2 regions of the Streptomyces sp. NPDC036822 genome follow, and region 2 is predicted to be linked to the other one. Evidence: predicted binding sites of a transcription regulator. Region 2 holds the regulator's gene; the other holds the start of a gene.
What was found. The regulator HrcA, encoded in region 2, represses chaperone genes, less so after heat shock. The targets are predictions, from matches to a motif close to TTNGCACTCNGNNNNNCNGAGTGCNAA.

Region 1 (15,792 bases), on a different contig from region 2:
ACCTGCGTCACACAGCGCACGTACGAGACGGCGGCCCCCGCGCTGGCGGCCTCGTACGAAGCCCTCGCCCACCGGCACGCGCCCCGTACCCGCTGACCCGCCGCACCCGTCGGACCACCGCACCCGCGCGAAGCCGACCCCCACGCACCCGAACTCCACGCAGCCGCCCCTGCCCCCGCACCCGCACCCGCACCCGCTGATCGTCAACGACGACGACGCACCGAAAGAGCAGCACGTGTCCTCTACGTACTCCGAACTGCGCGCCCAACTCGCCACCCTCACCACCGAGGCGTTCCGTCCCGAGCTGGCGGAGATCGACCGGCTCCCCACCGCCGAGATCGCCGCGCTGATGAACCAGGAGGACCAGACCGTCCCCGCCGCGGTCGCCGCGCAGCTGCCGCGGATCGCCGCCGCCATCGACGCCACCGCCGCCCGCATGGCCGCCGGCGGCCGGCTGATCTACGCGGGCGCCGGTACGGCGGGCCGGCTGGGCGTCCTCGACGCGAGCGAGTGCCCGCCGACCTTCGACACCGACCCCGGCGAGGTCGTCGGTCTGATCGCGGGCGGCCCGTCGGCGATGGTGAAGTCCGTCGAGGGCGCGGAGGACTCGCGCGAACTGGCCGCCGAGGACCTGAACGCCCTCGGACTGACCGCGCGCGACACGGTGGTCGGCGTCTCCGCCTCCGGCCGTACCCCCTACGCCATCGGCGCCGTCGCGCACGCCCGCGAGGCGGGAGCGCTGACCATCGGCCTGTCCTGCAACGCGGACAGCGCGCTGGCGGCCGCCGCCGAGCACGGCATCGAGGTCGTCACCGGCCCCGAACTCCTCACCGGCTCGACCCGGTTGAAGGCGGGCACGGCCCAGAAACTGGTCCTCAACATGATCTCGACGATCACCATGATCCGGCTCGGCAAGACGTACGGGAACCTCATGGTCGACGTCCGCGCCTCCAACGAGAAGCTCCGGGCCCGGTCCCGGCGGATCGTCGCCCTCGCCACCGGCGCGCCCGACGAGCGGATCGAGACGGCGCTCACCGCGGCGGACGGAGAGGTGAAGACGGCGATCCTGATGATCCTCGCCGACATCGACGCCCCCTCGGCCGCGCGGCGCCTGACGGACTCGGCCGGCCATCTGCGCGCGGCCCTCCACGCCCGCTGACACCCCCCTCTCACCTCAGCCCCCACCCCCCTCGCTCCCCTCCCCCCACAGCAAGGCACGACCCCATGAGCACAGACGACAAGAACCGCGCCATCGCCGCCGCGATCCTCCCGCTCGTCGGCGGCGCGGGGAACATCGACTCCGTGGCCCACTGCATGACCCGGCTCCGGCTGGGGCTGCGGGACCGCTCCCTCGTCCAGGACCACGCCCTGCGGGCGCTGCCGTCCGTGCTGGGGGTGGTGGAGGACGACACGTACCAGATCGTCCTCGGGCCCGGGACGGTGGCGCGCGTGACGCCCGCGTTCGAGGCGCTGGTCGCCGAGGCGGCTTCCGCGCCCGCGCCGGCGGCGGGTGCCGACCGGGCGGCGGCGGTCCACTCCGCCGAGGACCTGGCGGCGCAGGGCGCGGCGATCAAGGCGGCCCAGAAGGAACGCAACGCCACCCCCTTCAAGCTGTTCCTGCGCAGGATCGCGAACATCTTCGTCCCGCTGATCCCCGCCCTCATCGGCTGCGGCATCATCGCCGGCCTCAACGGCCTGCTGGTCAACCTCGGTTGGCTGCCCGCCGTCACGCCCGCGCTCGCGGCGATGGCGAGCGGTTTCATGGCGCTGATCGCCGTCTTCGTCGGCTTCAACACGGCGAAGGAGTTCGGGGGTACGCCGATCCTCGGCGGGGCGGTGGCGGCCATCATCGTCTTCCCCGGCGTCGCGAAGATCGACGCGTTCGGCCAGACGCTGTCGCCGGGCCAGGGCGGGGTGCTGGGCGCGCTGGGCGCGGCGGTCCTGGCGGTGTACGTCGAGAAGTGGTGCCGCCGCTGGGTCCCGGAGGCCCTGGACGTGCTGGTCACCCCGACCCTGACGGTCCTCGTCTCGGGCTTCGCCACCCTCTACGGCCTGATGTTCGTGGCCGGCGAGATCTCGACCGCGATCGGCGACTTCGCCGACTGGCTGCTGGCCCACGCGGGCGCCGGGGCCGGGTTCGTCCTCGGCGGTCTCTTCCTCCCGCTGGTGATGCTGGGTCTGCACCAGGCGCTGATCCCGATCCACACCACGCTGATCGAGCAGCAGGGCTACACCGTCCTCCTCCCCATCCTGGCGATGGCGGGCGCGGGCCAGGCGGGCGCGGCGATGGCGGTCTACGTCAAGCTACCCCGCAACGGCTCCCTGCGCCGCACCATCAGGTCCGCGCTCCCGGCCGGCTTCCTCGGCGTCGGCGAGCCGCTCATCTACGGCGTCTCGCTCCCCCTGGGCCGCCCGTTCGTCACGGCCTGCGTCGGCGGCGCCTTCGGCGGCGGCTTCGTCGGCCTCTTCAACATGCTGGGCGCCGAGGTCGGCTCCACCGCCATCGGCCCCTCCGGATGGGCCCTCTTCCCGCTCCTCGACGGCGACAAGGGCGTGGGCGAGACGATCGCGATCTACGCGGGCGGGTTGCTGGTCGGCTACGTGGTCGGTTTCGTGGCGACGTACTTCTGGGGCTTCAGCCGGGAACTCCTGGAGGAGTTCGACGTGGACACGGAGGCCGGGGCGGGGTCCGGGGCCTCCGGGGTGATCGCCTCGGGCGCCCCGAAGCCCTCGGAGCCGGTGAAGGTCTGACCGCCGGGGAGGGCCCGGCCCCGCGAAGATCTCACCGCCGGGGAGGGCCCGGCCCCGCGAAGATCTCACCGCCGGGGAGGGCCCGGCCCCGCGAAGGTCCGAGCGCCGGCGGACTCCGAACGCCGCCGTCCCGCCCCTCACCGGATCAGTTCGCGCAGTACGTGTCCTTGGTCGGCCGCTCGCCGTCCCGCAGGAACGCCGTCACCGCCCGGTCGCCGCACGCGTTGCCGTTCCCCAGGTACATCCCGTGCCCTCCCTGGTCCACGGTGACCAGCCTGGCCCGGTCGCCGAGGGCCGCCCGCATCCGCAGGCCGGCGGCGTACGGGGTGGAAGGGTCGCGCAGGCTCTGGATCATCAGGATGTTCGACGGGCCGCGATCGGTGATCCGGGCGGGCTTCCCGGCCGGGGCCTGCCAGAAGGAGCAGGGTGTGATGTTCACCGGGAAGCCGGCCGTCAGCGGGTGGCGGACGCGGTCGTCCGCGACGGCGCGCCGATGGGCGGGGACGGAGCGCGGCCACCGCACGTCGTTGCAGACGACGCCGACCATGATCGCCGCGTCCTCCTGGGAGAGCGCCTCGGTGAGGTCGGGCGTCGGCGCGGGCCTGCGGGCCGGGTCCAGGGCGTCGAGCACCAGCCGGGCGAATCCGGGGAAGGCGCTGTCCGAGTAGAGCGCGCTCTGCAGGGCCTGCCGCAGCATGGTGCCGGTCAGGGGCACGCCGGGCTTCGTCGACTCCTTGGGCTCCCGGTCGAGCCGGTCCGCGAGCGCCAGGACCATCGGCCGCACGTCCTCGGCCCGTTCCGCGAGCCGCAGGCCCCGGGCCGCCCGGTCCGGGTGCGACGCCCAGGCCGCGAAGTCGGGGAACCGGTCGTCCGCACCCTGCGACATGTACGCCAGCCAGCCCCGGGCGACCCTCGTGGGGTCGGGGTCGCTGCTGCTGTCCAGGACCCAGCGGTCGGTGCGTGCCGGGAACCTCTGCGCGTACACCGCGCCCACGTACGTCCCGTAGGAGACTCCCCAGGCGGAGAGCCTCTCCTCCCCGAGCGCCCGGCGGAAGCGGTCCAGGTCCCGCACCTGGTTCGCGGTCGTCATGTGGGCGAGGACCTCGCCGCCGACGCGTTCGCACGACTCGGCGGTACGCCGGGAGCGGGCGACGTTCGCGGCGATCCCCCCGTCGGCGGCCGGCCACGGCCGCAGGTTCACCAGTCGGCGGTCGTCCTCGTCGAGGCCGCAGCTCGCCCTCTCGCTGCCGCCCACCCCGCGCGGGTCCATCGCCACCAGGTCGTACGCCCCGCCCAACTCCCGCCGCAGCGCGGGCCCCTTCGCCGTCAGCCGCCCCACCCCGGAGCTGCCGGGGCCGCCGGGGATCACGACCAGCGTCCCGCGCCGCTCGTCGGGCCGGTCGCTCAGGATCCGGGACACGGCGATCGTGGTCCGGCGCCCGCCGGGATCGGCGTAGTCCAGCGGGACGGAGAGCGTGGCGCACTCCTGCCCGAGCCCGTCGGGCCCACAGGGCGTCCAGGCGAGCCCACCAGCGGGCTGCGCGGCCCGCGCCCCGGTGAGGGAGGCGGCCACGGCGGCGGCGGAGAGGGCCAGTACGAGAGTGTTGCGCGTCCAAGTCGTCATGAGTGAAGCCTTGTTGACGGGGACGCGCGATCCCATCCGGCAGCCGGGAGAGTGGAGGGTGGGGCTTGCCCCCGTCGGAAGCCGCCGCCGCAGCTGACCCCTCCGCCGAAGCCGCCGGTGCCCGCGGTCCCCGTGCCGCCGATGGCACCGCCCCCGGTGGCGGGGCCATGCCCGGGGGCGGAGGCGCGGACGACGCGATTTCCCGCCCGCCGAGGCAACGCACGACCGCCCGCTCACGTCCCTGAAGGCGTGAACGCTTTCCTCGACGCGGACGAACCCGGCACCGAAGAGACCCTGGCGGAGGGCCCGTTGTGGCGTCATGCCTGCTGGGTGGCGGGCGTGGCCGCCCTGGGGGTGGGTCTGGGGTGGGCGGGGTCCCTGTTCCGGTTCGGTCCGGACGAGTACGGGCTGCCGCCCGCCGCCCCGGGGACGCTCTGGCCGTATCTGGGCGCGTGGTTCGTGGTGGGTGTGGCGGCGGCGGCCGTCCTGCGGGCAGCCGCAGCGCGGGTTCCCGTCTACGCCACCGGGCGGATCGCCGTCGGAGTGGCCTTCCTGGGCACCCGCGTCTCCCTCGGCCTGCGCCCGGAGGCGGGCGCCCTGACGGCGATGGCCGTGGCGGCCCTGGCCTTCGCGGTCCTGTGGGCGGCGTTCGCGCTCCGGGGCCGCCGGGGCACCACGTCGACCTGAACCGGCAGCCGGGAGCCGGAAGTCGGGAGCCCGAAGCCGTCAGCGGTCAGCGGTCAGCCGCGAGCCGCCAACCGTCAGCCGTCAGCCCTCACATCGTGCGGAGGTACGCGGCGAGCCGGTCGTACTCCTCCTTGATCCCCGCCTCCATCCCGGTGGCGAGCGCCTGGTCCCTGATCTCCGTCGAGGGCCAGAGCGACGCACTCGTCAGCGCGGTGCCGCCGTCCGGGGTCGCGTCGAAGGTCAGGGTGACGTGCACCGGCGGGCCCGGCATCAGCTCGAACGTCTCGGTGTAGACGAGCCGCTCGTTCGGGACGATCTCCTCGTACGTGCCCGAGAAGACGATCTCCTGCCCCTCGGGGGACCGCTGGCCCCAGCGCCACGCGCCCCCGGTGCGGAGGTCGATGTCGCAGACGGTGGTGGTCAGGGCCGCCACGCCGTACCACCGGCGTACGTGCTCCGGGCGTGTCCAGGCCTCCCAGACGCGTTCGGGCGGGGCGTCGAAGGTCCGGGTGATGACCAGCTCGCGGTCCGTCGGGGTCGTCAGCAACGTGATCATGGTCCGCTCCCGCCGTGAGGGGTCCTCCCCCCAGCATCACCCCGAACGCCCGAGGGCGGCACCCCGCCTGGGGTACCGCCCTCGGTGAACAGCCGATCCCGGAGGATCAGAAGTCCATGTCACCGCCCGGCATGCCGCCCGGAGCGGCCGCGGAGGCCTTCTCCGGCTTGTCGGCGATGACGGCCTCGGTGGTCAGGAACAGCGCGGCGATGGAGGCCGCGTTCTGCAGCGCGGAGCGCGTCACCTTCGCCGGGTCGATGATGCCCTCGGCGATGAGGTCGACGTACTCGTTGGTCGCGGCGTTGAGGCCGTGGCCGACGGGCAGGTTGCGGACCTTCTCCGCCACGACGCCGCCCTCGAGGCCGGCGTTGATGGCGATCTGCTTCAGCGGGGCCTCGAGGGCCAGCTTCACGATCGCGGCACCCGTGGCCTCGTCGCCCGTGAGGTCGCCCTCGAGCTTCTCGAAGACCGAGGAGGCCTGGAGCAGGGCCACGCCACCACCGGCGACGATGCCCTCCTCGACGGCCGCCTTCGCGTTGCGAACGGCGTCCTCGATGCGGTGCTTGCGCTCCTTGAGCTCGACCTCGGTCGCGGCACCGGCCTTGATGACGGCCACGCCGCCGGCCAGCTTCGCGAGGCGCTCCTGGAGCTTCTCACGGTCGTAGTCCGAGTCGGAGTTCTCGATCTCGGCGCGGATCTGGTTGACGCGACCGGCGACCTGGTCACTCTCGCCCGAACCGTCGACGATCGTGGTCTCGTCCTTGGTGATGACGACCTTGCGGGCGCGGCCCAGCAGGTCCAGGCCCGCGTTCTCGAGCTTGAGGCCGACCTCCTCGGAGATGACCGTGCCGCCCGTGAGGATGGCGATGTCGTTCAGCATGGCCTTGCGACGGTCGCCGAAGCCCGGGGCCTTGACGGCGACGGACTTGAAGGTGCCACGGATCTTGTTGACGACCAGCGTGGACAGGGCCTCGCCCTCGACGTCCTCGGCGATGATCAGCAGCGGCTTGCCCGACTGCATGACCTTCTCCAGGAGGGGGAGCAGGTCCTTCACGGAGGAGATCTTGGAGTTGACGATCAGGATGTACGGGTCGTCCAGGGACGCCTCCATACGCTCCATGTCGGTGGCGAAGTACGCCGAGATGTAGCCCTTGTCGAAGCGCATACCCTCGGTGAGCTCCAGCTCCAGACCGAAGGTCTGGGACTCCTCGACGGTGATGACGCCTTCCTTGCCGACCTTGTCCATGGCCTCGGCGATGAGCTCGCCGATCTGGGTGTCGGCGGCGGAGATGGAGGCCGTGGAAGCGATCTGCTCCTTGGTCTCGACATCCTTCGCCTGCTCCAGCAGCGCGCCGGAGACGGCCTCGACGGCCTTCTCGATGCCGCGCTTCAGAGCCATCGGGTTGGCGCCGGCCGCCACGTTGCGCAGGCCCTCGCGGACGAGCGCCTGGGCGAGGACGGTCGCGGTGGTCGTACCGTCACCGGCGACGTCGTCCGTCTTCTTGGCGACTTCCTTGACCAGCTCGGCGCCGATCTTCTCGTACGGGTCCTCGAGCTCGATCTCCTTGGCGATGGACACACCATCGTTGGTGATCGTGGGGGCGCCCCACTTCTTCTCGAGGACGACGTTCCGGCCCTTGGGGCCAAGGGTGACCTTGACGGCGTCGGCGAGCTGGTTCATCCCGCGCTCGAGACCGCGCCGTGCCTCCTCGTCGAACGCGATGATCTTGGCCATGTGAAGTGGTCCTCCCGGACATGGGGTGGATAACGCTCCAGGACCGCGCCGACGCCCGCGACGGACGGCCTGCGGCTTCGGTGGTTCCTTGCCCCACCTGGCCACGGGCCTCGTCTGCCCGATCCTCGTAAGCACTCTCACCTTCAGAGTGCTAACGCCAATGATTAGCACTCGGCCCATGCGAGTGCAAGCGCCTCTCGGTGATCGGAACCCGACGGGCGTACGTGTCCGGGGCTCCCGGCGACCGGAAGCGGGGAACGCAGACGTCCGGGCACGCACGAGGGGTCCGCATCCTGGTCAGGATGCGGACCCCTCGGCGTGAGTGCGTACGTGGTGGCCGATTCGCGCCGTGCTCAGACGGCGAGCTTGACCATGTCCGCCTGCGGACCCTTCTGGCCCTGCGAGATCTCGAACTCGACTCGCTGACCTTCTTCAAGGGTGCGGTAACCGTCCATCTGGATCGCGCTGTAGTGGACGAAAACATCCGCACCACCGTCGACCGCGATGAAGCCGTAGCCCTTCTCCGCGTTGAACCACTTGACGGTGCCCTGAGCCATGCCTAACTCCCCTATTACTGGCCCTTGCGCGGGACCGCACTTCGCGGACCCGGGTCAGACCCTGCGCCGGAACGCGTCGACCGCGGCTGAATGTATCTGCCCAACTGCCCTCTGCAACAGGTCAATCGGGCGAGAATTCTGGGCACGCCGGAAAGGAGAATTCAGGAGAATTCATTGACTTCCGGGGCAAGTCGGGCCCGTCAAAGTGCGCAGAAGGTACACAACACTCGAACACATTGGCTGCATCTTGTCGGGTGCGGGCGCATTCTCATATGCGTCTGGCACGAGCAGCGGAGGGGGCTTCCCCAACTCTACCGTGCTCAACCCTGCAGAATTGCCCCCTCCGCTTCCCGAGCGGAGGGGGCAATTCGGTTACGGCGGGTAATGCGAGGGCTCAGCAGCCGCCGGCGACGGCCGGGATGATCGAGACGCCCGCGCCGTCCGGCGTCGCCGTCTCCAGGCCCTGCTCGAAGCGGACGTCGTCGTCGTTCACGTAGACGTTGACGAAGCGGCGCAGCTTGCCCTGGTCGTCCAGGACGCGGGCGGCGATGCCCGTGTGGTTCTTCTCCAGGTCGGCGATGACCTCGGAGAGGGTCGCGCCCTCCGCCGGGACCTCGGCCTGCCCGCCCGTGTACGTACGGAGGATGGTGGGGATGCGGACCTTGACGCTCATGGTGGTGCTGCCTTCCGTGACGGGGGTGGTCAGTGGGCCAGGCCGGCGTCGCGGAACGCGTCCAGGCTCGGGCGGATGGTGGCGGTCGCCTGCGAGGTCTCGGCCACCGCGTCCAGGGTCTTCAGACCGTCGCCGGTGTTCAGCACGACGGTGGTCAGGCTCGGGTCGAGGAGACCGGCCTCGATGAGCTTCTTCGTCACGCCGACGGTGACACCGCCGGCCGTCTCGGCGAAGATGCCCTCGGTCCGGGCGAGGAGCTTGATCGCCTCGACGACCTGCTCGTCGTTCACGTCCTCCACCGCGCCGCCGGTGCGGCGCGCGATGTCCAGGACGTACGGGCCGTCGGCCGGGTTGCCGATCGCCAGGGACTTGGCGATGGTGTTCGGCTTCTGGGGCCGCACGACGTCGTGGCCGGCCTTGAAGGCGGTCGAGACCGGGGAGCAGCCCTCGGCCTGGGCGCCGAAGATCTTGTACGGCTTGTCCTCGACGAGACCGAGCTTGATCAGCTCCTGCAGCCCCTTGTCGATCTTGGTGAGCTGGGACCCGGAGGCGATCGGGATCACCAGCTGGTCGGGCAGCTGCCAGCCGAGCTGCTCGCAGATCTCGTACGCGAGCGTCTTGGAGCCCTCGCCGTAGTACGGGCGGAGGTTGACGTTGACGAAGCCCCAACCCTCGCCCAGCGGGTCGCCGATGAGCTCGGAGCAGAAGCGGTTGACGTCGTCGTAGTTGCCCTCGATACCGACGAGTTCGCCGCCGTAGACCGCGGCCATGACGACCTTGCCCTGCTCCAGGTCGTGCGGGATGAACACGCACGAGCGGAAGCCGGCGCGGGCGGCGGCGGCGCCCACGGCGCCGGCGAGGTTGCCGGTGGAGGAGCAGGACAGGGTGGTGAAGCCGAAGGCGCGGGCGGCCTCGAGGGCCTGGGCGACGACGCGGTCCTTGAAGGAGTGCGTCGGGTTGCCGGAGTCGTCCTTGACGAAGAGCCGGCCCGGCTCGACGCCCAGCTCGCGGGCGAGGTTGTCGGCCTGGACGAGCTTGGTCCAGCCCGGGTTCAGGTTCGGCTTGTCGGCCACGTCGGCGGGGACGGGCAGCAGCGGGGCGTAGCGCCAGATGTTGGCGGGGCCGGCCTCGATCCGCTTGCGCAGGGCCTCGGGGTCGCCCGTGGGGAGGTCGTACGCGACTTCGAGCGGGCCGAAACACAGCTCACAGGCGAAGATCGGGCCGAGCGGGAAGACTTCACCGCATTCGCGACAGGAAAGCCCGGAAGCGGGACCGAGGTCGACCGTGTTCTGGGTGTTTGCGACAGTCTGTACAGCCATGGAGGCGAGGCCCTTTCTCCTCATCTTTCCCATGGCGAATTTCGCCATGAGACGGATTTGGCACCTTCCCTAGCCGGGGGACCTCGCTGGAGACGAGTACTGACCGACTGGAGGGTTGCCGGGGCTTCAACGGGCCGTTTCCCTCTGCCCCTCTGGATGAGCGGTATTCGATTGTGGAACGCGGGCGGCACCCCGACATGCGACGGGGATCCGCGTTGTTCAAGACTGTAACCGAAGGCATGGACGGTTGAGATAGTCGTCCGCACCGCGAGATGGATCACAACCCGGGAGTAACGGACGTGCTGGAAGAGGTGGAGCGCTGGCTGGGCCGGCGGTCCTGGTCCGTGGCCGATCGACCGCTGGAGCGGATCCTCGCGGCCAAGCGGGGGACGACGGTCAGCGTCGTGCTGCCCGCGCTCGACGAGGAGGCGACGGTCGGCGCGATCGTCTCCACGATCCGACGCGAACTGATGTCGGAGGAGGTCCCGCTCGTCGACGAGCTGGTGGTGATCGACTCCGGTTCCCGTGACCGCACGGCCGAGGTCGCGGCGGCCGCCGGCGCCAGGGTGGTGCCGCGGGACGCGGTGCTCCCGCGGATACCGGCCCTGCCCGGCAAGGGCGAGGTCCTGTGGCGGTCACTCATGGTGACCCGCGGGGACGTCGTCTGCTTCGTCGACGCGGACCTGCGGGACTTCTCCGCCGACTTCGTCTCGGGCATCGTCGGCCCCCTCCTCACCGACCCCGGCGTCGACCTCGTCAAGGCGATGTACGACCGCCCGCTGGGCGACGAGCCTGGTCAGGGCGGCCGGGTGACGGAGCTGGTGGCCCGGCCGCTGCTCAATCTGCACTGGCCGCAGCTGGCCGGTTTCGTGCAGCCGCTGGGCGGCGAGTACGCGGCGCGCCGCACGCTGCTCGAACGGCTGCCCTTCCCCGTCGGTTACGGAGTGGAGCTGGGCCTGCTCGTCGACGCGCTGCACACGGTGGGCCTGGACGCGCTCGCGCAGGTCGACGTCGGGGTCCGCAAGCACCGGCACCAGGACGGGCAGGCGCTGGGCCGGATGGCGGCGGCGATCTACCGGACGGCACTGCTGCGGCTCTCGCGCGGGCATCTGGTGCGGCCGCTGCTGACCCAGTTCGAGCGGGACGAGAAGGCCGGCGGCGGGGGGTTCTCACCGCGGACGTACGCGGTGGACACCGAGGAGCGTCCGCCGATGCTGGAGATCGCGGAGTACGCGCACCGCCAGGTGGCGTGAGCGCAGGGCGCACCGGCCCTATCGCCAAAGGGGGCGCCGCCGTCACGCGGCCGAGCGCGTGGCGCAGCTCGGAAGATCATGCTTTCTGCATACATTTCCGTTTCATGAGGTCCACACATCGCCAGGGAGCGCTCCTCGCGGCCGTCGGTGTCCTCGTCGGCGCGCTGCCGCTCATGACGGCCGGGCCGGCCGCGGCGGCCGCCCACGGCTCCGCCGTGGGACGTGAACCGATCACGGCCGTGCGGCCCGCGGCGGCCCTGACGTACGCGGCCCCCTCCCCGGCCCCGACGGCGCCCGAGCCGGACGCGGCGGCGGAGCCCGGGGCCGCGGAGGCCGCACCCGCCGAGCGGGCGGACCTCCCTTCGCCGGAAGCCCGCCGGCCGGCCCCGGCCCCGCACGGCCCCGGCGGCTCGATGGCACGGACCGGCGACCGTCACACCGAGCGGCTGTGGCTGCTCGGCGGCCTCGCGCTGGCGCTCGCGGCGGCGGGCGTGGTGGCCAAGGCCGCGCTGCGCGGCGTGGGGGCCACGGGCGCCACGCACGGCACGGGTGGCACGCGTGGCATACGTGGCGACTGAGCGCCGTCGTTCGTATACGCACGTTTGAGCGTTTACGGGACGGGCTAGGTTCGCCACATGGCTTCTGTGCTGGTGGCTTCCAACCGTGGTCCCGTCTCGTACGCCGTGGCGGAGGACGGCTCGCTCGACGCCCGTCGGGGCGGGGGCGGTCTGGTGTCCGGGCTGAGCGCGGTGTCCTCCGAGGACAGCGTGTGGGTGTGCGCGGCGCTCGGCGAGGGTGACCGGCAGGCGGTCAGGCGCGGGATCTCGGAGCCGGGCGTACGCATGCTGGACATCGACCCGGACGTCCACGCCGACGCGTACAACGGCATCGCGAACTCGGTGCTCTGGTTCGTCCACCACATGCTGTACCAGACGCCCGTGGAGCCGGTCTTCGACGCGGAGTTCCGGCGCCAGTGGACGTCGTACGAGACGTACAACCGCGCCTTCGCGGAGGCGCTCGCGGCCGAGGCGGACCCGGGCGCCCAGGTCGTCGTGCAGGACTACCACCTGACGCTGGTCCCGGGCATGCTGCGCGAGGCCCGGCCCGATCTGCGGATCGGGCACTTCTCGCACACGCCGTGGGCGCCGCCGGAGTACTTCCGGATGCTGCCGGACGACATCGCGGAGCAGGTGCTGCGCGGGATGCTCGGCGCGGACCGGCTGGGCTTCCTGACCCGGCGCTGGGCCGACGCCTTCGCCGCCTGCTGCACGGCCCTGGTGGGCGGCACGGGCGGCACGGAGCTGGGGGTGCACGGGCTCGGCGCCGACGCCGACTTCCTGCGGGAGCGTTCGCGGCGCCCTGACGTGGAGGACCGGCTGGCCGCGCTGCGCGAGCAGATCGGCGGCGGACCGGATCGGAAGACGATCATCCGGGTGGATCGCACGGAGCTGTCGAAGAACATCGTGCGGGGCCTCCTCGCCTACCGGGCCCTGCTGGAGGACCACCCCGAGTGGCGCGGCCGGGTCGTCCACGTGGCCTTCGCCTATCCCTCGCGCCAGGATCTGGCGGTCTACCGCGACTACACGGCGGAGGTGTCGCGGGTCGCGGAGGAGATCAACACCGCGTTCGGCACGGACGACTGGACCCCCGTGCTGCTCCATGTGAAGGACGACTTCGCCCGCTCGCTGGCCGCCTACCGCCTGGCGGACGTGGCCCTGGTCAACCCCATCCGGGACGGCATGAACCTGGTCGCCAAGGAGGTCCCGGTCGTCTCGGACGAGGGCTGCGCGCTGGTCCTGTCGCGGGAGGCGGGGGCGTACGAAGAGCTGGGCGAGGACGCGATCACGGTGAATCCGTACGACATCACGGGCACGGCGCGGGCTCTGCACGAGGCGCTGACGATGCCGGACGGCGAGCGCGCCGAGCGGTCGAAGCGCCTGGCGGCCTCGGCGACGGCGCTGCCGCCGCAGCGCTGGTTCCTGGAGCAGCTGGAGGCCCTGCGCGAGGTCCGCTAGGGATACACGTCCTGGCCTCGCACCCGCACCACCCGGCCTGACTCTGGAGGGCCCTGGCCGGGGCGGCGGAGGGCGCGGACGGGTCCGATGTGTCGGCCGAGGCTGGAGGGCCCGGGCCGGGACGGAGGAGCCACGGGCTCTCGGTACGGCAGGGGCGCCCCGGAATCGTCCGGGGCGCCCCTGCCGTGCCGTAGGGCCGGCCTCGCGGCGGGCGGGTCTCAGCCGGTCTTGTGGATCGTCCTCGCCAGGTCCGTGAGGAAGGCCACCACGGCCGCCGGGCCGGGGACCGAGAGGTCCGCGCGCTCGGAGAGTTCGGTGACCTCCGCCGAGCCGCTGCACACCAGCAGACCCGGGGTTCCGTTCGAGCGGAGCTTCTCCACGGCCGCGAAGGCCGGCAGGTCGCCCAGGTCGTCTCCCGCGTAGAGGACGGACCCGGCGTCCACCTCCCTCACGTACTCGGCGAGCGCCACGCCCTTGTCCATGCCCGGCGGGCGCAGTTCCAGGACCATGCGGCCGGGTTCGAGGACCAGGCCGTGGTGGGCGGCGAGGTCGGCGAGGGGGACCTTGAGGGCTTCGAAGGCTCCCTGCGGGTCGGTGGCGCGGCGGGTGTGGACGGCGACCGCGCGGCCCTTCTCCTCGATCCAGGTGCCGGGCCACGCGCCGACGCGGTCCAGGAAGCCGGGGAGTTCGGCGCGGACGGCGGCCACGCCGGGGTGCGGGGCGGCGGCCTGGACCGTGCCGGTCACGGCGTCCCAGCGTTCGGCGCCGTAGTGGCCGAGGACGACGAGGTGTTCGAGGCCGGGGACGCCGGCGAAGCCGCCGTACCGTACGGCCACCCCGGCGGGGCGGCCGGTCACCACGGCGATCGAGGCGATCCGGGGCGCCAGCGCGGCGAGGGCGGCGACGGCGCCGGGGTGGGCGCGGGCCTGTTCGGGGTCGGGGACGATCTCGGCGAGCGTCCCGTCGAAGTCGAGGGCGACGACGGCCCGCTCCGGCCGCGCGAGGAGCGCGGCCAGGCCGTCGCGGCCGGCGGACGTGGTCGGATGCGGAAGACTGACCATAGGACGACCCTACCGACGCCGCCTCAGCGGCGCTGCTCCTTCTCGGCACGGACGCGGCGCAGGCGGTTGACGGTCACCGGGTCGTGCGCCAGGGCGCGCGGGTCGTCGAGGAGGGCGTTGAGGAGCTGGTAGTAGCGGGTGGCCGACAGCCCGAGCCGCTCGCGGACGGCGCGCTCCTTGGCACCGGGGCCGGGCCAGGAACGGCGTTCGACGGCGAGCACGGCCCGCTCCCGCTCCCCCAGCCCGCCGCCACCGCCCGGGCCGCCCGCAGCGCCCTGGCCACCGCCGGAGCCGCCCCTGCCGTCCTCGTGCCCGGCGCCGTGCACCGCACCGTCCGCAGGCCCGGCACCGTCCGCGCGCACCGCACCGCCCCCGTCCCCGGTTCCGGTCCGGCCCGGGGTCTCCGGGCGGGTCGCCGGGGCCTCGTCCCGGCCGGGGCCCGGCTCCTCATCGTTGGTCATACGACCCAACTTATTCCGCGCTCTCGGCCGCCGTCGCGTCCCGTGCGATCTTCCCGAGCACCTCGGACACCTTGGCGTCGGGGGTGACGGCCTTGCCGATGTTCTGCTTGATGTCGTCGCTGACCTTCGCCCAGGAGGTCTTGCCGACCGGCGGCAGCTGCGAGTTCGGCAGCTCCTTCAGGAAGGCGCGGAGGTTCTGGTGCTCCGGCTCGGCCTCCATCGTGGCGTAGGCGCTGACGGTCGGCGGGAGCAGGTCGTTGTCACCGGCGAACTTCAGGACGTTGGCGTCGCTGAAGACGAAGTCCAGGAACGAGCCGATCTCCTTGCGGTGACCGTTCTGCTTGAAGCCCATGATCCAGTCGGCGACGCCCATGGACGCCTTGGCCTTGCCGTCCACACCCGGCAGGGCGACCTTGCCGACCTTGACGCCCTGCTTCTCGGCCTCCTGCATCAGCGAGGGATGGCCGTTGAGCATGCCGACCTCACCTCGCGAGAACGCGGCGAAGGCGTCCTTCCGGTTGAGCTTGCCCGGGGCTATGGGCCCGGTGAGGCCCTTCGCGACGAGGTTCGTCCTCAGCCACTCGAAGGTGTTGACGTTCGCCTCGGAGTCGATCTTGTACCGGTCGGTGGCGTCGGTGTACCCGTCGCCCCCGCTGAGCAGCCACATCATCGTCTCGGCCTGCGCCTCCTCCGGCCCGAGCGGCAGGGCGAAGGGGTACGGGACGTCGTCTTCGTCGAGCTTCTCCGCGGCGGCGGCGAGTTCGTCCCAGGTGGTCGGCGCCTTCTTGACGCCGGCGCGCTCGAACAGCTCCTCGTTGAAGAAGAGCAGCCGCGTGGAGGCGGCGAACGGCAGCCCGTACTGCGTGCCCTTCCGCTCGCCCGCCTCGGTCAGCGGGGCGAGGAAGTTGGCCTGGACGGGGATGGAGAGCAGTTCGTCGGCGGAGTACAGCTCGTCGGCTGCGGCGTAGTCGGCATAGGCGCCGATCTGGGCGATGTCGGGCGCCTGGCCGGACCTGACCATCTCGGCGACCTTGCGGTCGACGTCGTTCCACGACTCGATCTTCACGTCGATCGTCACGCCGGGGTGTTCGGCCTCGTAG
Region 2 (15,792 bases):
CGGTGTCGTGACGTACGTCCGTGTCGTCGACGGACAGCTCAACAAGCGCGAGCGCATCAAGATGATGTCGACCGGCGCCACCCACGAACTCCTGGAGATCGGCGTCTCGTCCCCCGAGATGACGTCGGCCGACGGCATCGGCGTCGGCGAGGTCGGCTACATCATCACCGGCGTGAAGGACGTCCGTCAGTCCAAGGTCGGTGACACGATCACCTCCCTGCACAAGGGCGCCACGGAGGCGCTCGGCGGGTACAAGGACCCGAAGCCCATGGTCTTCTCGGGGCTCTACCCGCTGGACGGCTCGGAGTACCCGGACCTGCGCGAGGCCCTCGACAAGCTCCAGCTCAACGACGCCGCGCTGGTCTACGAGCCGGAGACCTCCGCCGCGCTCGGCTTCGGCTTCCGCGTCGGCTTCCTCGGTCTGCTCCACCTGGACGTGATCCGGGAGCGTCTGGAGCGCGAGTTCGGTCTCGACCTGATCGCCACCGCCCCCAACGTGGTCTACCGCGTGGTCATGGAGGACGGCAGCGAGCACACGGTCACCAACCCGAGCGAGTTCCCCGAGGGCAAGATCAGTGACGTGTACGAGCCGGTCGTACGCGCCACGATCCTCGCCCCGAGCGAGTTCATCGGCGCGATCATGGAGCTGTGCCAGACCCGCCGCGGCACGCTGCTGGGCATGGACTACCTCTCCGAGGACCGGGTGGAGATCCGCTACACCCTCCCCCTCGCCGAGATCGTCTTCGACTTCTTCGACCAGCTGAAGTCCAAGACCCGCGGATACGCCTCCCTCGACTACGAGCCCACCGGCGAGCAGGCCTCCAGCCTGGTCAAGGTGGACATCCTGCTGCACGGCGACAAGGTGGACGCCTTCTCGGCGGTCACCCACAAGGACGCGGCGTACGCGTACGGCGTGCGGCTCGTCGCCAAGCTGCGCGAGCTGATCCCGCGGCAGGCGTTCGAGGTGCCCATCCAGGCCGCCATCGGCTCCCGGGTCATCGCCCGCGAGACCATCCGCGCGATCCGCAAGGACGTCCTCGCCAAGTGCTACGGCGGTGACATCTCCCGTAAGCGGAAGCTGCTGGAGAAGCAGAAGGAAGGCAAGAAGCGGATGAAGATGGTCGGCTCGGTGGAGGTCCCGCAGGAGGCCTTCATCGCCGTGCTGTCGAGCGACGACTCCGCGGGCGGCAAGACCAAGAAGTAGTCGGCCGGCCGAGCCCGCCCGGGCCGGGGCGGCCTGCCGGGTCACCCGATCGGACCTCCGATCGATCGGACGATTAGCTGACGGATACACCGAACGGGCCCCCGCACGCATGGTGCGGGGGCCCGTTCGGCGTTCGTTCTGTTATCAACCGGGTATCAAGCGGCGGCCCGCAGGCTCTTACGCACCGGACTTCGGCCATCTACTCTGATCCCGGATCGCAGGTTACTCGCCAGTTAGATACGCACCGCCAGATCGCACCACCAGCAGGCACCGCCGCCGCCCGGAGGACGTCGTGAGCGACACACTGACCCAGATCGAGAACCGGCCGCCCTCCGTGGCGACCCTCTTCCTTGAGCGCGTGGCGCGGACTCCCGACGCGGAGGCCTATCGCTATCCGGTCCCGGCCGCCTCCGGCCAGGGTCCCGACGAATGGAAGTCGCTCAGCTGGGAGCAGGCCGCCGAGCGGGTCTACGCCATCGCCGCCGGTCTGATCGACCTCGGAATCCAGTCGGAGGAGCGGGTGGCGCTGGCCTCCGCCACCCGGGTGGAGTGGATCCTGGTCGACCTCGGCGTGATGTGCGCGGGCGCCGCGACCACCACCGTGTACCCGCAGACCAACGCCGAGGAGTCGGCGTTCATCCTCGCCGACTCCGAGTCCAAGGTCCTCATCGCCGAGGACGCGGCCCAGGTGGCCAAGGCCCGTGAGCGCCGCGCCGAGCTGCCCGGCCTCCACCACGTCGTCGTCATCGACCCCACCGGCGTCGAGACCGACGACTGGGTCCTGACCCTCGCCGACCTGGAGACGCGCGGGAAGGCGTACCTGGAGAAGCACGCCGAGGCCGTCAAGGAGCGCGTCGCGGCCATCACCGCCGACCAGCTCGCCACCCTCATCTACACCTCGGGCACCACCGGTCGCCCCAAGGGCGTCCGCCTCCCGCACGACAACTGGTCGTACATGGCCAAGGCCATCGCGTCGACCGGCCTGGTCACCAAGGACGACGTCCAGTACCTGTGGCTGCCGCTCGCGCACGTCTTCGGCAAGGTGCTGACCTCCGGACAGATCGAGGTCGGACACGTCACCGCCGTCGACGGCCGCATCGACAAGATCATCGTGAACCTGCCGGTCGTCCAGCCGACGTACATGGCCGCCGTGCCCCGCATCTTCGAGAAGGTCTACAACGGGGTCGCCGCCAAGGCGCGCGAGGGCGGTGGCGCCAAGTACAAGATCTTCCAGTGGGCCGCCGGCGTCGCCCGCGAGTACGCCAAGGTCACCCAGGACAACTTCCGCCGCACCGGCACCGCCTCCGCCCCCTTCGGGCTCGCCACCCAGCACAAGATCGCCGACGCGCTGGTCTACAAGAAGCTGCGCGAGGCGTTCGGCGGCCGGCTCCGCGCCGCGGTCTCCGGATCGGTCGCCCTGGCGCCCGAGATCGGCTACTTCTTCTCCGGCGCCGGCATCCACATCCTGGAGGGGTACGGCCTCACCGAGTCCAGCGCGGCGAGCTTCGTCAACCCCGGCGAGGCGTACCGCACCGGCACGGTCGGCAAGCCGCTGCCCGGCTGCGAGGTCCGCATCGCCGACGACGGCGAGATCCTGCTGCGCGGCCCCGGCATCATGGAGGGCTACCACGGCCTGCCGGAGAAGACGGCCGAGGTCCTGGAGCCGGACGGCTGGTTCCACACCGGCGACATCGGCGAGCTGTCGGCCGACGGCTACCTGCGGATCACCGACCGCAAGAAGGACCTGTTCAAGACGTCGGGCGGAAAGTACATCGCGCCGACCGAGGTCGAGGGCCAGTTCAAGGCCGTCTGCCCGTTCGTCTCCAACATCGTGGTCCTCGGTGCCGACCGCAACTACTGCAGCGCGCTCATCGCCCTCGACGAGCCCGCCATCCTCGGCTGGGCGGCTGAGCAGGGCCTCGGCGGCAAGTCCTACGCGGAGGTCGTCGCCGCTCCCGAGACCGAGAAGCTGGTCCAGGGCTACGTCGACCGCCTCAACGAGGGCCTGCAGCGCTGGCAGACGATCAAGAAGTTCCGTCTCCTGCCGCGCGACCTCGACGTCGAGCACGGCGAACTCACGCCGAGCCTGAAGATGAAGCGGCCCGTGGTGGAGCGCACGTACCAGCACCTCATCGAGGACATGTACGCGGGGTCGCGCGAGGCCTGACCCGCGCGGGCCTGATTCGCGTGGGGCCTGGCCCGCGTGGGGCCGGGGCCGCGGAGCCGGGGCCAGTCTCCGGGGTGACCGGGTTCTCCACAGGAGCCCGGTCGTCCACAGGCCGACGGTCCACCTCGGGCGGTACGGGACAATGGGTCCATGCCTTCCGTACTGCCCGATGGTGAGCCCATGCCCGAGACCGGGGCGCTGCCCGCGCACGCCCTGGAAGGGGCGGCCGAGCGGCCCCTCGGGTTCTATCTGCACGTGCCCTACTGCGCGACGCGCTGCGGGTACTGCGACTTCAACACCTACACCGCGAGCGAGCTGCGCGGCAGCGGGGGCGTGCTCGCCTCCCGTGACAACTACGCCGAGCAGGTCGTCGAGGAGATCAGGCTCGCCCGGAAGGTGCTCGGCGACGACCCCCGGCCGGTGCGGACCGTCTTCGTGGGCGGCGGGACGCCGACGCTGCTCGCCGCCGCGGACCTCGTGCGGATGCTGGGCGCGATCCGGGACGAGTTCGGGCTCGCCGACGACGCCGAGGTGACGACCGAGGCGAACCCGGAATCGGTGGACCCGGCGTATCTGGCGGAGCTGCGCGAGGGCGGGTTCAACCGCGTCTCCTTCGGGATGCAGAGCGCGCGGCAGCACGTCCTGAAGGTCCTGGACCGGACGCACACGCCCGGACGCCCCGAGGCGTGCGTCGCGGAGGCGCGGGCCGCCGGCTTCGAGCACGTCAACCTCGATCTGATCTACGGCACGCCGGGCGAGACCGACGACGACTGGCGGGCCTCGCTCGACGCGGCGATCGGCGCCGGCCCCGACCACGTCAGCGCCTACGCGCTGATCGTGGAGGAGGGCACGCAGCTGGCGCGGCGGATCCGGCGCGGAGAGGTGCCGATGACCGACGACGACGTGCACGCGGACCGTTATCTGATCGCGGACGCCGTCTTCGCCGAGGCCGGCTTCGCGTGGTACGAGGTCTCGAACTGGGCCACGTCCGAGGCCGGGCGCTGCCTGCACAACGAGCTGTACTGGCGCGGCGCCGACTGGTGGGGCGCGGGGCCGGGCGCGCACAGCCACGTGGGCGGTGTGCGGTGGTGGAACGTCAAGCACCCGGGCGCGTACGCCGCTGCGCTGGCGGAGGGACGCTCCCCGGGGGCGGGGCGCGAGATCCTGTCGGCGGAGGACCGGCGCGTGGAGCGGGTCCTCCTGGAGCTGCGCCTCCGGGAGGGCGTCGAGCTCGCGCTCCTGCGGCCGGCGGGGCTCGCCGCGGCCCGCAAGGCACTGGCCGACGGCCTCCTCGCCGCCGAGCCCTACGCCGCCGGCCGCGCGGTCCTCACCCTCCGGGGCCGTCTCCTCGCGGACGCGGTGGTGCGGGACCTGGTGGACTAGGGGAGGAGCGTCCGCCGGCCCGGTCCGCCCGGCGGGGCGGACCGGCGCCCCCCGTCGCCCTGAAGCGGGCTACGGCGCCGTCACGAAGTCGATCAGTTCCTCGACCCTGCCGAGCAGCGCCGGTTCCAGGTCCTTGTACGAGCGGACCTTCGACAGGATGTGCTGCCAGGCCGCGCCCGTGTTCTCCGGCCAGCCGAGGGCGCGGCACACGCCCGTCTTCCAGTCCTGGCCCCTGGGGACCACCGGCCAGGCCGGGATGCCGACGGAGGACGGCTTCACCGCCTCCCACACGTCGATGTACGGGTGGCCGACGACCAGGACGTCCGGCGACGACACGCGGGCCGCGATACGGGACTCCTTCGAGCCCTCGACCAGGTGGTCCACCAGGACGCCGAGCCGGGCGTCCGGCGCCGGTCCGAAGTCGGCGACGATGGCGGGAAGGTCGTCGACGCCCTCCAGGTACTCCACGACCACGCCCTCGATGCGCAGGTCGTCGCCCCACACCCGCTCCACCAGTTCGGCGTCGTGGCGGCCCTCCACGTAGATGCGCCCGGCGCGCGCGACCCGGGCCCGGGCGCCCGGCACCGCGATCGAACCTGAGGCCGTACGGGCGGGCCGGACCGGCGCGCCCGCGGCGGGCCGGACGAGAGTGACCACGCGGCCCTCGAGGAGGAAGCCACGCGGTTCCATCGGGAAGACCCGGTGCTTGCCGAAGCGGTCCTCCAGGGTCACCGTGCCCGCCTCGCAGCGGATCACCGCCCCGCAGAAGCCCGTCGACACCTCCTCCACGACGAGGTCGACGTCCGCCGGCACCTCCGGTACGGGGGCCGGCTTCTTCCACGGGGGCGTGAGATCGGGGTTGTAGCTCCGCATTCGCGCGACGTTATGACACTCCGAAGCGCCGTGCCAGCTCATTGCGCTGCGTCCGCACGAACGCCGCGTCCACGACTGCCCCGTGCCCCGGGACGTACACGGCGTCCTCCCCGCCCAGCCGCAGCAGCCGGTCGAGCGCCGCCGGCCACTGCGAGCCGATGGCGTCCGGCCCGGCCTGCGGCTCGCCGGACTCCTCCACCAGGTCGCCGCAGAACACGATCTCCGGGACGCCGGGGACGAGGAGCACCAGATCGTGCCCCGAGTGACCGGGACCCACGTTGGCCAGCAGCACCTGCCGGCCGCCCAGGTCCAGCGTCCACTCCCCGGACACCGTGTGGCGCGGCGCCACCAGGGTGTCGGCCGCCTCCGTCGCCGCCGCCTCGTCGACCCCGTGGTGCACCGCGTCCGCCCGCAGCGCCTGCCGTTCCCGCCGCAGCAGGTCGTCGACGCCCACCGCCCCGAAGACCTCCGCCCCCGAGAACGCCGCGGTGCCGAAAACATGATCGAAGTGAGGGTGGCTCAGTGCGATGTGCGTCACCTTGCGGCCGGTCATGCTCTCCACCTGACACCGCAGCTCCCCGCCCTCCCGGAGCGTGGAACCCGTGTCGTACAAGAGGACCGACCTCGTGCCGAGCACCAGACCCACCGTGGCGTCCCAGCCGGGCAGCCGCCGCCGCCCCACCCCGTCCGCGAGCCGCTCCCAGCCGAACTCTTCCCAACCGACGTCCATACGGCGACGCTATCCGCTACGACGGAGCCACGGGGCGGCCGGGTGGCGGCCACAGCGCGGCCACGGGTCGGCCACGGCGGGACCACGGCACGGCCACGGCACGGCCACGCGGTGGCCACGAGGCGGCTCGGGCACGGCCTCCTTGCCTGGAGTGACGCCCGCCGCCGTACACTTGCCGGGGGTTTCCTGGCACTCGAACAGGGCGAGTGCCAAACACGGAGCAACCGGATCGACAGCTGGAGGTGTGCGACATGCTCAGCGAACGCAGACTCGAGGTGCTGCGCGCCATCGTCCAGGACTATGTCGGGACGGAGGAGCCGGTGGGCTCCAAGGCGCTCACGGAGCGCCACAAGCTCGGCGTGTCACCCGCCACGGTGCGCAACGACATGGCCGTCCTGGAGGACGAGGGCTACATCGCCCAGCCCCACACCAGCGCCGGCCGCATCCCGACCGACAAGGGCTACCGCCTCTTCGTCGACCGGCTGGCCGGCGTCAAGCCGCTGTCGACGCCCGAGCGGCGCGCCATCCACAACTTCCTCGACGGCGCCGTGGACCTCGACGACGTCGTGGGCCGCACGGTCCGCCTGCTCGCGCAGCTGACCCGCCAGGTCGCCGTCGTGCAGTACCCGTCGCTGACCCGTTCGACCGTCCGGCACGTGGAGCTGCTCTCGCTGGCTCCCGCCCGCCTGATGCTGGTCCTGATCACGGACACCGGCCGGGTCGAGCAGCGGGTGATCGACTGCCCGGCGCCGTTCGGCGAGACCTCGCTGGCGGATCTGCGGGCCCGGCTCAACAGCCGGGTCGTCGGCCGCCGTTTCGCGGACGTGCCGCAGCTGGTGCAGGATCTCCCGGAGTCCTTCGAGGAGACGGAGGACCGGGGCACGGTCTCGACGGTGCTCGCGACCCTGCTGGAAACCCTGGTGGAAGAGCACGAGGAACGGCTGATGATCGGCGGCACCGCCAATCTCACCCGCTTCGGGCACGACTTCCCCCTGACGATCAGGCCGGTGCTGGAAGCACTCGAGGAGCAGGTCGTGCTCCTCAAGCTGCTCGGCGAGGCCAAGGACTCGGGCATGACCGTACGGATCGGGCACGAGAACGCCCACGAGGGGCTCACCTCCACGTCCGTCGTCGCGGTCGGCTACGGTTCGGGCGACGAGGCAGTCGCCAAACTCGGCGTGGTCGGACCGACCCGCATGGACTACCCCGGAACGATGGGAGCGGTACGCGCAGTGGCACGTTACGTCGGACAGATCCTGGCGGAGTCGTAAGTGGCCACGGACTACTACGCCGTACTCGGCGTGCGCCGCGACGCGTCCCAGGACGAGATCAAGAAGGCATTCCGTCGGCTCGCTCGCGAGCTGCACCCGGATGTCAATCCCGATCCGAAGACGCAGGAGCGCTTCAAGGAGATCAACGCCGCCTACGAGGTGTTGTCGGACCCGCAGAAGAAGCAGGTCTACGACCTCGGCGGCGACCCGCTGTCCGCCTCGGGCGGTGGCGGTGGAGCCGGCGGCTTCGGCCAGGGCGGCTTCGGGAACTTCTCCGACATCATGGACGCGTTCTTCGGCACGGCGTCGCAGCGCGGACCGCGCTCGCGCACCCGCCGCGGCCAGGACGCCATGATCCGTCTGGAGATCGACCTCAACGAGGCCGCCTTCGGTACGACCAAGGACATCCAGGTCGACACGGCGGTCGTCTGTACGACCTGCTCCGGCGAGGGCGCCGCGCCCGGCACCTCCGCGCAGACCTGTGACATGTGCCGCGGCCGCGGTGAGGTGTCCCAGGTGACCCGTTCCTTCCTGGGCCAGGTCATGACCTCGCGGCCGTGCCCCCAGTGCCAGGGCTTCGGAACGGTCGTCCCGACCCCCTGCCCGGAGTGCGCGGGCGACGGGCGGGTCCGCTCCCGTCGCACGCTGACGGTGAAGATCCCGGCCGGTGTCGACAACGGCACCCGCATCCAGCTGGCCGGCGAGGGCGAGGTCGGCCCCGGCGGCGGCCCGGCCGGTGACCTGTACGTCGAGATCCACGAGGTCCCGCACGAGACCTTCCAGCGGCGCGGTGACGACCTGCACTGCACGGTCACGATCCCGATGACGGCGGGCGCGCTCGGCACGAAGGTGCCGCTGCAGACGCTCGACGGCATCGAGGAGGTCGACATCCGCCCGGGCACGCAGTCCGGGCAGTCGATCCCGCTGCACGGGCGCGGCATCACGCACCTGCGCGGTGGCGGGCGCGGCGACCTGATCGTGCACGTCGAGGTCATGACGCCGTCGAAGCTGGACCCGGAGCAGGAGCGCCTGCTGCGCGAACTGGCCAAGCTGCGCGGCGAGGAGCGCCCGACCGGGCAGTTCCAGCCGGGGCAGCAGGGGCTGTTCTCGCGCCTGAAGGACGCGTTCAACGGCCGCTAGGAAGTAGCCGGAAAACGTCGCAGGCCACGGCACGGACCCGGCCCCGGCCCACCGGAGGGCGCCGTTTGCACACCGCGGACGGCGCCCTCCGTCGTTTCGGTCTCCGAGCCCGCTCGTGACACGATGCCCGCATGTCCACGACCGCACTGAACGATCTGTCCCGCTACCCGATCGTGCAGGCCCCCATGGCGGGTGGCGCCTCGTGTCCGCAGCTGGTCGGAGCCGTGTGCGAGGCCGGAGGGCTCGGCTTCCTGGCCGCCGGCTACAAGACCGCGGGCGGCCTGTACCAGGAGATCAAGCAGGTGCGCGGGCTCACCGGCCAGCCCTTCGGCGTCAACCTCTTCATGCCGCAGAGCGGCCAGCACGCTGATCCCGCCGCCGTCGAGATGTACCGCCACCAGCTCGCCGGTGAGGCCACCTGGTACGAGACCGCCCTCGGCGACGCCGACAGCGGGCGCGACGACGCGTACGACGCGAAGCTGGCCATCCTCCTGGAGGACCCGGTCCCCGTCGTCTCCTTCACCTTCGGCTGCCCCGGCGGCGAAACCCTCGACGCCTTCGCCCGCGTCGGTACGTTCACCGTGGTCACCGTCACCTCCGCCGAGGAGGCCCAGGCCGCCCAGCGGGCCGGCGCCGACGCCGTCTGCGTCCAGGGCGTCGAGGCGGGCGGGCACCAGGGAACCCACCGCGACGACCCGGAGGCCGACGCCGGGACCGGGCTCCTGGCGCTGGTCACGCTGGTCAAGGAGGCCGTGCAACTGCCGATCATCGCGGCCGGCGGGCTCATGCGCGGGGCGCAGATCGCCGCCGTGCTCGCCGCGGGCGCGGACGCCGCCCAGCTCGGCACCGCCTTCCTCGTCTGCCCGGAGTCGGGCGCGCACCCCCTGCACAAGCAGGCCATGACCCATCCGCTCTTCGCCCGCACCGAACTGACCCGGGCCTTCTCGGGCCGGCCGGCGCGCGGGCTCGTCAACCGCTTCGTACGCGAGCACGGACCGTACGCACCCGCCGGTTACCCCGAGGTCCACCACCTCACCGCCCCTCTGCGCAAGGCCGCCGCCACCGCCGGCGACGCGCAGGGCATGGCCCTGTGGGCCGGCCAGGGCCACCGTCTCGCCCGTGAACTCCCGGCCGGCCAGCTCGTGGAGGTACTGGCCGCCGAGATCGACATCGCGCTCACCGCGCCCGCACAGAGGAACGTGTGACATGACCGCCCCCGTCTTCGTCGTCGACGCCGTCCCCGTCCCCGGCGCCTTCGTGCTCGACGGCCCCGAGGGCCGCCACGCCGTCTCCGTGAAGCGCCTGCGCGCGGGCGAGGAGATCGTCCTCACGGACGGGCGCGGAGCCTGGGCGGCGTGCGCGGTGACCGCCGCCGAGGACAAGGACCGGCTGACCGTCGAGGTCACGGCCACGCACCAGGACCCGGAGCCGACCCCCCGGATCACCGTCGTCCAGGCCCTGCCCAAGGGCGACCGGGGCGAACTCGCCGTCGAGATCATGACGGAGACCGGTGTCGACGCGATCGTGCCGTGGGCCGCGTCCCGCTGCATCACGCAGTGGAAGGGGGAGCGGGGGCTCAAGGCCCTGGCCAAGTGGCGGGCCACCGCCCGCGAGGCGGGGAAGCAGTCCCGCCGTACCCGCTTCCCCGAGGTCGCCGACGCCATGACCGGCAAGCAGGTGGCGGCCCTCCTGGCGCGGGCGGACTTCGCGGCCGTCCTGCACGAGGACCGCGCCCATCCCAGCGGAGCGCTCGCCGACGCCCCGCTTCCGGCGGACGGGGAGATCGTGCTGGTCGTCGGGCCCGAAGGGGGCGTCTCCCCGGAGGAGCTGGCGCTCTTCGAGGAGGCGGGAGCCAAGCCGTACCGTCTGGGCCACAGCGTCCTGCGCACCTCCACCGCCGGCACGGCGGCGACGGCCCTCCTGCTGGGACGCACCGGCCGCTGGTCCTGAGGCGCGCGTGCCGGGGGGAGCGCCGGGGCCCCGTCCGCCGCGAGTCGTCGTGCGCGTGCCGGGGGGAGCGCCGGGCCCCGTTCGCCGCGAACCGCCGCGCGCGTGCCGGCGGGTGGGAGTCGATCGGTCGTCGCGAGTCGTCGTGCGTGTGCCGGCGCACGGGAGCAGAGCGGTCGCGTACCGGCCCGCGTCCACCGGCCTTCCCGACCCGGTGGACGCGGAGGGCGGTGCGCTCCTTAGGCTGCACGCATGGCCGACGAATCCCCTCTGATCCGTAGTCTGCGCGCCGCGGTCGCCGCCGCCCCCGACGACGTTCCCCTGCGGCTGCACGTCGCCGAACTCCTCCTCGCCGAGGGCCGCAACGACGAGGCCGTCACGGAGGCGGCCGTGGCGCTCCAGCACGCGCCCGGTGACGAGGCCGCCCGCGCCCTGATGGCCCGCGCGATGGGCCTGCCGACGGCGGCTCCGGACCCCGCACCGCCGGCCCCCTCCCCGGCCGCGGACCTCCCGGCCCCGGACCAGGAGGCTTCGGGCGCCGCCTCCGACGCGGCACCCGCCCCCGACGCGGCTCCCGCCCCCTTCGACTGGGCCGCCGCCGAGCGGGAGATCGGCGACGTCGTCGGCCCCCGGTTCGTCGAGAGCCGAGCCGGGAGCGACGCCGACGATGCCGAGGACGACGACGCCGGTGCGGACGCCGGGGTGGAGCGGCCGCTGACCGCCGACGGCAGCGGCGACCCCGGGGACGCGTCCGCCTGGGACGTCGACGCCCCCGGATCCGTACGCCTCGCCGACGTCGGCGGCATGCAGCAGGTCAAGGACCGCCTGGAGGCCGCCTTCCTCGCCCCCATGCGCAACCCCGAACTGCGCAGGCTGTACGGCAAGTCGCTGCGCGGCGGTCTCCTCCTCTACGGACCGCCCGGCTGCGGCAAGACCTTCATCGCCCGCGCCGTCGCGGGCGAACTCGGCGCGAGCTTCATGTCGATCTCGCTCTCCGACATCCTCGACATGTACATCGGCACGTCCGAGAAGAACGTCCACGACATCTTCGAGACCGCCCGCCGCCAGGCCCCCTGCGTCGTCTTCCTCGACGAGCTGGACGCCCTCGGCGCCAAGCGCTCCCGTACGCACCACAGCGGCCTGCGCAACGTCGTCAACCAGCTCCTCACCGAACTCGACGGCGTCGACAGCGGTCCGGGCAACGACGGCGTCTTCGTGCTCGCCGCCACCAACGTGCCCTGGGACGTGGACCTCGCGCTGCGCCGCCCCGGCCGGCTCGACCGGACCCTGCTCGTGCTGCCGCCCGACGCCCCGGCCCGCGAGGCGATCCTCCGCTACCACCTGCGCGAGCGCCCCATCGAATCCGTCGACCTGGGCAAGCTCGTCAAGGTCACCGAGGACTTCTCCGGCGCCGACCTCGCCCATCTCTGCGAGACGGCGGCCGAGTCCGCGCTCCTGGACTCCGCCCGTACCGGCACCGTCCGCATGATCGGCATGAAGGACCTGCTGGGCGCGGCCCGCCAGATCAAACCGTCCAGCGAGTCCTGGTTCGCCGCCGCCCGCAACGTCGCCATGTTCGCCAACGACGGCGGCATGTACGACGACCTGGTCGCCTACCTCAAGAAGAAGCGCAAGCTGTGAGCGCGCCCGGCACGAGCCAGGAGCTCCGGCGCGCCGACGCCCTCTACGACACCGGCCGGTACGAGCAGGCCGCCGCCCACGCCGCGCGGCACCTGGCGACCGACCCGGAGGACGCCACCGCGCTCGTGCTGCTCGCCCGCTGCCAGCACCGCCTGGGCCGCGAGGAAGAGTCCCTCGCCTCCGTCGAACAGGCCCTGCGCGCCGAGCCCGACGCGCTCGGCGGCTGGCTCATGCGCACCCACGTCCTGCTCGCGCTCAAGCGGTACGAGGAGGCCGAGTGGTCGGCCAGGCGCTCCGTGGAGCTGGCTCCCCAGTACTGGGGCAGCCACTACGCCCTCGGCAGCGTCCTCGACCGGTCCGTGCGCGCCGAGCGGAAGCTGGAGGCGTACCAGGCCGCCCGTGCCGCCGTCGCCCTCGCGCCGGAGGAGAGCGACGCGCACTTCCTGGTCGGGCTCACCGCCCACCGCGTCGGCGACCACCGGCTCGCCCAGCGGGCCTACGAGACGGCGCTCCGGCTGAACCCGGAGAGCAGCGAGGCGCACAACAACCTCTCCCTGCTCCATCTGCGCCGCCGCTGGCTGCGGCCCGGGGCCTGGACGAAGGCCGCCGAGGGCTTCGTCGAGTCCGCGGCCCTCGACCTGAACGACCGGCAGGCCCGGTACAACCTGGAGACCATGGCCTGGGGCACCGTCGCGGGTGCCCGCTGGGTCGCTCTCCTCGGCTTCGTCGCGTCGGCCGTCGGATCGTCGGCCGTCGACCCCGGGGCAAGCGCGGGGGAGGCCCTCGTCCCGCTCCTGGTGGGCGCGGCCGTGATCGTCGGCGGCTGGGGCGGCTGGGCGCTGTGGATGGCCCGACGCGTCTCGCCCCGGCTGCGCCGCCCGCTCCTCCTGGTCGCGCGCAACTGCCGGCCGGTGGTCGCGATGGGCGTCGCCGTCGGGCTGCTCGCGCTGCACTCGGTGCTGACGATGGCGCTGTGGACGGCGGACGTGCCGGCCGTCGGGGCGCTCGGCTTCCCGCTCTTCTGGGTCGTGGTGATCACCTACTGGGTGAGCCGCGCCGCGCTCCAGCGCCGCGCGCCCAAGCCCTGAGGCCCCTCGGGCGGCGGTGGTGCCGCACGCCCGAGACCTCCGCCTCTCCGGCAGCCGTGGTGCCGCGCCCAGGGCCCCCGCCCCCGGTGCGGCCGATACGATGCCGAGGTACTGATCATCGGAGGCGAGGAGGCCCGGGCCATGGCCGGAGAGCCACAGAGCGACTGTCTGTTCTGCAAGATCGCGAACGGGGAGGTCCCGGCGACGATCGTCCGGGAGACGGAGACGACCGTCGCCTTCCGGGACATCAACCCCCAGGCGCCCACGCACGTGCTCGTCATCCCGCGACTCCACCACCCCGACGCCGCCTCCCTCGCGGCCGCCGAGCCGACCGTGGCCGCCGACGTGCTGCGCGAGGCAGGGGAGATCGCCGCGCAGGAGAAGGTCGACGGCAGCGGCTTCCGGATCGTCTTCAACACCGGTGCGGGCGCGGGCCAGACCGTCTTCCACGCCCACGCGCACGTGCTCGGCGGCCGCGGGCTCAACTGGCCCCCCGGATAAGGGACCGGTCGTGTCCGTACGTGAACTGGTCGTCCTCGGCACGGCCAGCCAGGTCCCCACCCGGCACCGCAACCACAACGGCTATCTGCTGCGCTGGGACGGCCAGGGCATCCTCTTCGATCCCGGCGAGGGCACCCAGCGCCAGATGCTGCGGGCCGGCGTCGCGGCCCACGACATCGACCGGATCTGTGTCACGCACTTCCACGGCGACCACTCGCTCGGCCTGGCCGGGGTGATCCAGCGGATCAACCTCGACCAGGTCCCGCATCCGGTCGCCGCGCACTACCCGGCGAGCGGGCAGCGCTTCTTCGAGCGGCTGCGGTACGCCACGGCCTACCGCGAGACCGTGAAGCTGGCCGAGGCCCCGGTCGCCGCCGACGGCCCCCTCGTCGTCACCGACACGTACACCCTCGACGCGTACCGCCTCTCGCACCCCGTCGAGTCGTACGGCTACCGGCTGACCGAGCCCGACGGGCGCCGCATCCTTCCGGCGAAGCTCGCCGAGCACGGGATCAGGGGCCCGGACGTCGGCCGGCTCCAGCGCGAGGGCGTCCTCGACGGGGTCACGCTCGACGAGGTCAGCGAGGTGCGGCGCGGGCAGCGGTTCGCGTTCGTCATGGACACCCGGCTGTGCGACGGTGTGCGGGTGCTCGCGGAAGGCGCCGACATGCTCGTCATCGAGTCGACCTTCCTCGACGAGGACGTCAGGCTCGCCACCGATCACGGCCATCTGACGGCCGGACAGGCCGCCGAGGTGGCGCGCGAGGCGGGGGTACGGCATCTCGTGCTGACCCACTTCTCGCAGCGCTACGACGACCCGGCGGAGTTCGAACGCCAGGCGCGAGCGGCCGGGTTCGAGGGGGAGCTGAGCATCGCCCAGGACCTCATGAGGGTCCCCCTACCGAAAAGATAGATCCATGCCCCTCCCCCTCCCCAAGGCCGAACTGCACCTCCACATCGAGGGCACCCTCGAACCGGAGCTGGCCTTCGCGCTCGCCGCCCGCAACGGCGTCACCCTGCCGTACGCCGGCACCGAGGACCTGCGCAAGGCGTACCTCTTCGACGACCTGCAGTCCTTCCTCGACCTGTACTACGAGCTGATGGCCGTCCTGCGCACGGCCGAGGACTTCACCGAGCTCGCCGACGCCTATCTGGCGCGGGCCGCGGCCCAGGGAGTCCGGCACGCCGAGATCTTCTTCGACCCGCAGGCGCACACGGCACGCGGCGTGGGCATCGGAACGGTCGTGGAGGGCCTGGCGGCGGCGCTGGACGGCGCGGAGGAGCGGCACGGCGTCTCCACCCGGCTGATCATGTGTTTCCTGCGCGACGAGTCCGCCGAGTCGGCGATGGCGACCCTGGAGGCGGCGAAGCCGTACCTGCACCGGATCACCGGTGTGGGCCTCGACTCGGCCGAGGTCGGCCACCCGCCGTCGAAGTTCCGCGAGGTCTACGCGGCGGCGGAGGCGCTGGGACTGCGCAAGGTCGCCCACGCGGGCGAGGAAGGGCCGCCGGCCTACATCCGCGAGGCGCTGGACCTCCTCGGCGTGGAGCGCGTCGACCACGGGCTGCGCGCGATGGAGGATCACGAGCTGGTGGAGCGGCTCGTCCGCGAGCGGGTCCCGCTGACGCTGTGCCCGCTGTCGAACGTACGGCTGAGGGCGATCGACGTCCTGGAGGACCACCCGCTGGCCTCGATGATGGCGGCGGGCCTGAAGGTGACGGTCAACTCCGACGACCCGGCGTACTTCGGCGGCTACGTCGGCGACACGTTCGCCGCGGTGCGCGGCGCGCTGGATCTGAGCCGCGACCAGCTGCGGACGCTGGCCCGCAACTCCTTCGAGGCGTCG

Region 1: the regulator HrcA is predicted to act here: its motif matches at 7,518-7,544, upstream of groL (chaperonin GroEL).

Annotation. Positions count from the first base shown of each region.
Region 1 is NZ_JBVJPY010000006.1:366,798-382,589, forward strand. It holds gene ACZ68P_RS17460 (MurR/RpiR family transcriptional regulator) at 1-96, shown strand, start outside; gene murQ (N-acetylmuramic acid 6-phosphate etherase) at 236-1,159, shown strand; gene ACZ68P_RS17470 (PTS transporter subunit EIIC) at 1,225-2,751, shown strand; gene ACZ68P_RS17475 (alpha/beta hydrolase) at 2,897-4,375, opposite strand; gene ACZ68P_RS17480 (hypothetical protein) at 4,625-5,062, shown strand; gene ACZ68P_RS17485 (SRPBCC family protein) at 5,151-5,618, opposite strand; gene groL (chaperonin GroEL) at 5,725-7,353, opposite strand; gene ACZ68P_RS17495 (cold-shock protein) at 7,707-7,910, opposite strand; gene ACZ68P_RS17500 (MoaD/ThiS family protein) at 8,305-8,583, opposite strand; gene thrC (threonine synthase) at 8,613-9,902, opposite strand; SAM riboswitch class I at 9,920-10,065, opposite strand; gene ACZ68P_RS17510 (glucosyl-3-phosphoglycerate synthase) at 10,202-11,155, shown strand; gene ACZ68P_RS17515 (hypothetical protein) at 11,260-11,733, shown strand; gene ACZ68P_RS17520 (alpha,alpha-trehalose-phosphate synthase (UDP-forming)) at 11,791-13,170, shown strand; gene otsB (trehalose-phosphatase) at 13,389-14,231, opposite strand; gene ACZ68P_RS17530 (DUF3263 domain-containing protein) at 14,255-14,473, opposite strand; gene ACZ68P_RS17535 (ABC transporter substrate-binding protein) at 14,703-15,792, opposite strand, start outside.
Region 2 is NZ_JBVJPY010000001.1:768,799-784,590, reverse strand. It holds gene lepA (translation elongation factor 4) at 1-1,204, shown strand, start outside; gene ACZ68P_RS03640 (AMP-dependent synthetase/ligase) at 1,497-3,371, shown strand; gene hemW (radical SAM family heme chaperone HemW) at 3,522-4,754, shown strand; gene ACZ68P_RS03630 (DUF3097 domain-containing protein) at 4,824-5,627, opposite strand; gene ACZ68P_RS03625 (MBL fold metallo-hydrolase) at 5,638-6,357, opposite strand; gene hrcA (heat-inducible transcriptional repressor HrcA) at 6,609-7,628, shown strand; gene dnaJ (molecular chaperone DnaJ) at 7,629-8,768, shown strand; gene ACZ68P_RS03610 (nitronate monooxygenase) at 8,900-9,973, shown strand; gene ACZ68P_RS03605 (16S rRNA (uracil(1498)-N(3))-methyltransferase) at 9,975-10,718, shown strand; gene ACZ68P_RS03600 (ATP-binding protein) at 10,968-12,356, shown strand; gene ACZ68P_RS03595 (tetratricopeptide repeat protein) at 12,353-13,444, shown strand; gene ACZ68P_RS03590 (histidine triad nucleotide-binding protein) at 13,586-13,945, shown strand; gene ACZ68P_RS03585 (ribonuclease Z) at 13,956-14,858, shown strand; gene ACZ68P_RS03580 (adenosine deaminase) at 14,863-15,792, shown strand, end outside.